Regions from separate parts of the Mesorhizobium sp. M1365 genome, predicted to be linked through region 2. Evidence: predicted binding sites of a transcription regulator. Region 2 holds the regulator's gene; the other holds the start of a gene.
The links. The regulator LexA, encoded in region 2, represses DNA repair genes until DNA is damaged. The targets are predictions, from matches to a motif close to TGTTCNNNNTGTGTTCNG.
Positions count from the first base shown of each region.

Region 1 (2,402 bases), on a different contig from region 2:
TCAGGCCGGAGCCGATCTGCGAGGCAAGACGGATGCGCTGGCTCTCACCGCCTGAAAGCGTGCCGGAGTTGCGCGACAGCGTCAGATAGTCGAGACCGACATCGTTGAGGAAGCGCAGCCGCTCTCGGATTTCCTTGAGCACGCGCACCGCAATCTCGTTCTGCTTGTCGTTGAGCGAAGCGGGCAGATCGGTGAACCACTGGTCGGCCTTGCGGATGGACAGCTCGGTGACCTCGCCAATGTGCTTGCCGGCGATCTTGACCGCGAGCGCCTCGGGCTTCAGCCGATAGCCGCGGCAGGCCGGGCAGGGCGTGGCCGACATGAAGCGCTCGATCTCCTCGCGCATCCAGGCGGATTCCGTTTCCTTCCAGCGGCGCTCGAGGTTGGGGATGACGCCCTCGAAGGTTTTCGTCGTCTTGTAGGAGCGCAGGCCGTCATCGTAATGGAAGGTGATTTCGCGCTCGCCGGTGCCGTGCAGGACGGCTTGCCTTGCCTCCTCGCTCAAATCCTTGAACTTGTCGCCGAGCTTGAAGCCATAGGCGACGCCCAGCGCTTCCAGCGTCTGCGCATAATAGGGCGAGCTCGACTTCGCCCAAGGGCTGACGGCGCCGGCGCGCAGCGAGACATTCTCGTCGGGCACGACCAGGCTGGCATCAATGGCGCGTTGGCTGCCGAGCCCGTCGCAGGTCGGGCAGGCGCCGAACGGATTGTTGAAGGAGAACAGCCTGGGCTCGATCTCGGGAATGGTGAAGCCGGACACCGGGCAGGCGAACTTTTCCGAGAACAGCATGCGTTCATGCGTCTCGTTCTTCGATTTGTTGACCGAATCCTCGCCGGTCTGGCTGGCGTCGAGCGGCTTGTCGGCAAATTCCGCCACCGCCAGCCCGTCGGCCAGCTTCAGCGCGGTCTCGATAGAATCGGCGAGCCGCGTCGCCAGATCGCCGCGCACGACGATGCGGTCGACGACGACGTCGATGTCGTGCTTGTACTTCTTGTCCAGCGCCGGCACGTCTGCGATCTCATAGAAGACGCCATCGACCTTGACGCGCTGAAAACCCTTCTTCTGCAGCTCCAGCAGTTCCTTGCGGTACTCGCCTTTGCGGCCGCGCACCATCGGCGCCAGAATGAACAGCCGGGTGCCTTCCTCGACCGCAAGCACCCGGTCGACCATCTGCGAGACCGTCTGGCTCTCGATCGGCAGGCCGGTGGCCGGCGAATAGGGTACACCGACGCGGGCGAACAAAAGCCGCATATAATCGTAGATCTCGGTGACGGTGCCGACCGTCGAACGAGGGTTCTTCGAGGTGGTCTTCTGCTCGATGGAGATGGCCGGCGACAGGCCGTCGATCTGGTCGACGTCCGGCTTCTGCATCATTTCGAGGAATTGCCGTGCATAGGCCGAAAGGCTCTCGACATAGCGGCGCTGGCCCTCGGCGTAGATGGTGTCGAAGGCAAGCGACGACTTGCCCGACCCCGACAGGCCGGTCATGACGATCAGGCTGTCACGCGGCAGGTCGAGATCGACATTCTTCAGATTGTGTTCGCGTGCCCCGCGAATGGAGAGATATTTATGGTCGGCCATCGCCGGTCGCCGCCTCAGAATCTGGAATTCGTGGGATGGGCGGGTTTTCCCGACCACCCCCTATGTAGGTAATTTCGCCGCCTTTTCGAGAGACGCCACAACTCTCGACCAAAGCGTTTAACCGCCTTTCGCGCGAACGGGCAAGCGGAAAGAACAAAGGCCGAACACGCTCCTGACAAAAGCTGCCCGTGAGGCCGGCTTCACAAAGCGTCTCGCGATCACATTTTTCGGCAACCCGGCTATTCAAGGTTGACGTCCCCGCGTCATGGGGGCAGAATCCAATTGTCAACGAAGCCGGCCGTCTTTCGATGGCCTCGCGGCCTGGGGCTAGCCTGCGAGACGCCGCGGGTTATGCGATGAGCGCTTCGACGACAGTCGCAACGAACAGAAGGAGAGCAGAGGCATGACTCCACCGGATTGTTCCTTGAGGCTCCACGTGTCGCTGGAGCCGCGGCAGGTATAAGTAGCCAGGTCAGGCGTTTAGCGCTACCTGCCCACGTTGACCTGCCGATCCCCACAACAATCAGAGACTGCTAGTCGGATCGTCGGCTGAACGCCGCGAAGCATCCGAAATAAAAAGCCGGCAGTACACTCCCGGCAATTTGGATTTCAGATCCAAGAAGGCCCCGTCAGTTGCAAAGCAATGGCGGGGCTGTTCGTTTGAAGCGCAATATTTGTGGTTCACACCAGGCGAACTTAGCGGCTGGAGGGCCTGATCCTGCCGGTAGCGACATCAATGGTGATGCTACCGGAAATCCGAACGTCGGTATCGCGAATCTTGAAGGTGCCGTTGCCGCTGCCTAGAGCCATATCGTCAGGC
Region 1 is NZ_JAMYLG010000008.1:65,638-68,039, reverse strand. It holds gene uvrA (excinuclease ABC subunit UvrA) at 1-1,582, opposite strand, end outside; gene NKH04_RS12340 (hypothetical protein) at 2,279-2,402, opposite strand, start outside.
Region 1: the regulator LexA is predicted to act here: its motif matches at 1,732-1,749, upstream of uvrA (excinuclease ABC subunit UvrA).

Region 2 (2,402 bases):
TTCGCTGAGATCCGTCCTTCTGGTGACGATCGCCCTCGTCATTGCCAGCATGGCGACGACGTGGTTGCGGCTGGCGGCACTTCCTTTTGCGCTCGCCGGCTTGCTGACGACAACGCAGACACGCATACCCGACGTATTGGTCTCGGAGGACGCACGGCTGGTCGCGCTGCCGATCGGCAGCGGTGAACTCGCGGTCAACCGGGCACGCCCGAATGAGTTCACCATCGACAACTGGAAACGCGCGCTCACATCAGAGGCTATCGTCGCGCCGGAAACACCTGGAAAGAACGACCCGCAATTCGACATTGCCGATCCGGCCGACCTACCGCCGGGCATGCCGTTCATTTGCACGGACGGCCTCTGCCTTGCCAGGCATCCATCCGGCGCGATCATCGCGCAAGCCACGGACCGCGATACTGCGCGGCCAGCCTGCGCCTTTGCCAGCTTGATCGTCATCGACGACGCCACCGCCCATAACCCCTGCTACTACGACCGGCTGGTCCTCGTCGTCACCAAACGGCAACTGGCGCGCGCGGGAAGTGCCGCCGTCTATTTCGATCCACAAGCGGCAACACGCGCCGAGATCCGCTTCGCCGTCGAAAAATCATACCGGCCCTGGCACGTGCAACGGAAATTTTCACGCGCGGCACGGGGCCTGCCGCCATACCGCAGGGCCGACAATCCCAAAGCCGGCGCCAAGGGCGGAACTCAGTAGCGGCGGATCAGTCCGACGAGCTTGCCCTGCACCTTGACCCTGTCTGGTCCGAAGATGCGCGTCTCGTAGGCCGGATTGGCGGCTTCCAGGGCGATCGAGGCGCCCTTGCGGCGGAACCGCTTCAGCGTCGCTTCCTCCTCGTCGACCAGTGCCACCACGATCTCACCGGGGCTCGCCGTATCGGCATTGCGGATGATCACCGTGTCGCCGTCGAAAATGCCGGCCCCGATCATCGAATCGCCTTTGACCTCGAGCGCATAATGCTCGCCGCCCATGATCATATCCGGCGGCACCGAAATCGAATGCGTCTGGTGCTGGATGGCGTCGATCGGCACACCGGCAGCGATGCGGCCCATTACCGGGATCGAAACGGCGGCGACGACATCGTCGTCATTTCCGGCTGCGGGCACGCGCGACGATGTCGGCTTGCCCTGCCGAGGGGCGCCTTGCCCAAGGCTGCCCTGGATGACACTCGGCGAGAACTTGCGTGCCGCATTGAGGCCGGGGGCGATCGAGTCAGGCAGGCGTAGCACCTCCAGCGCACGGGCCCGGTTGGGCAAACGGCGAATGAAGCCGCGCTCCTCCAGCGCCGTAATCAGCCGGTGGATTCCGGATTTGGAAGCCAGGTCGAGCGCTTCCTTCATCTCGTCGAATGAAGGCGGGATACCGCTTTCCTTCAACCTTTCGTGGATGAACATAAGCAGTTCGTGTTGTTTGCGTGTCAGCATAGCGACCCCCAACAGAATCAGAAAAACAAACCCAGAACAAACACTATCTGTTCCAGTTGTGTTCCGCAACTGTTTAAAGTTTAATGAATGCGTTAAGGCTCGGGAAACAAACGACGTCCCCTACCGGCGTTAACGCATTTTCACCGCCGCGAGCCTCATCGCCTTGATTCTGCTTTCGTTTGCGCCCTTCTGGCCTCCTAGAAGGCGGCACTGGCATCGGCCGTCGGTCGGCAAAAGGCACGGAATTGAACCCGTATCGACTGTGCGGTTTGGTCAATGCACCGTGAACGAAACGAACTCAAAACGCCAACCTCGGGTTAAGTCCCGGTTTCCACCGCCTGGTCAGGCTGCTTCTCGCCGGTGGAGCCTTGCTGCGCGCAACCAAGTAATGGAAGAACAGTCGATGCGTGTCCGGCGTTGCGTTGGATCTTGGGGGAGCAGACAAATCATGACAGGAATTCCCGATCTCGTGGCCATAAAGGCGATGGATGCCGCGGATCCGCTGCGCGCGATGCGCGACCGCTTTGTGTTGCCGCAAGGAGTGATCTATCTCGACGGCAATTCGCTAGGAGCTGCTTCACGTGCCGCTTTCGATGAACTGCACAAGGCCGCGACCGAAGAATGGTCGCATGATCTCATCCGCGCATGGAACACGGCCGGCTGGTTCAACATGCCGCTTGAACTTGGCGACCAGCTCGGGCGCCTGATCGGGGCCGCGGCCGGCCAGACAGTGGTCTGCGACACGACATCGGTCAATATCTACAAGCTGCTGCACGCCGCCATGGCCATGCGACCGGAGCGGCAGGTCATCGTCGCCGAGGGCGATAGTTTTCCGACGGACCTCTACATGGCCGAGGGTGTGGTTTCGACGCGAAAAGATACGCTGCTGCGCCTCTCGGGAGTCGACGCGCCGACCATCGAAGAGCTGATCGACGAACGCACCGCTGTGGTGCTGGTCA
Region 2 is NZ_JAMYLG010000017.1:99,802-102,203, reverse strand. It holds gene NKH04_RS19510 (ComEC/Rec2 family competence protein) at 1-715, shown strand, start outside; gene lexA (transcriptional repressor LexA) at 709-1,443, opposite strand; partial or broken gene kynU (kynureninase) at 1,892-2,402, shown strand, end outside.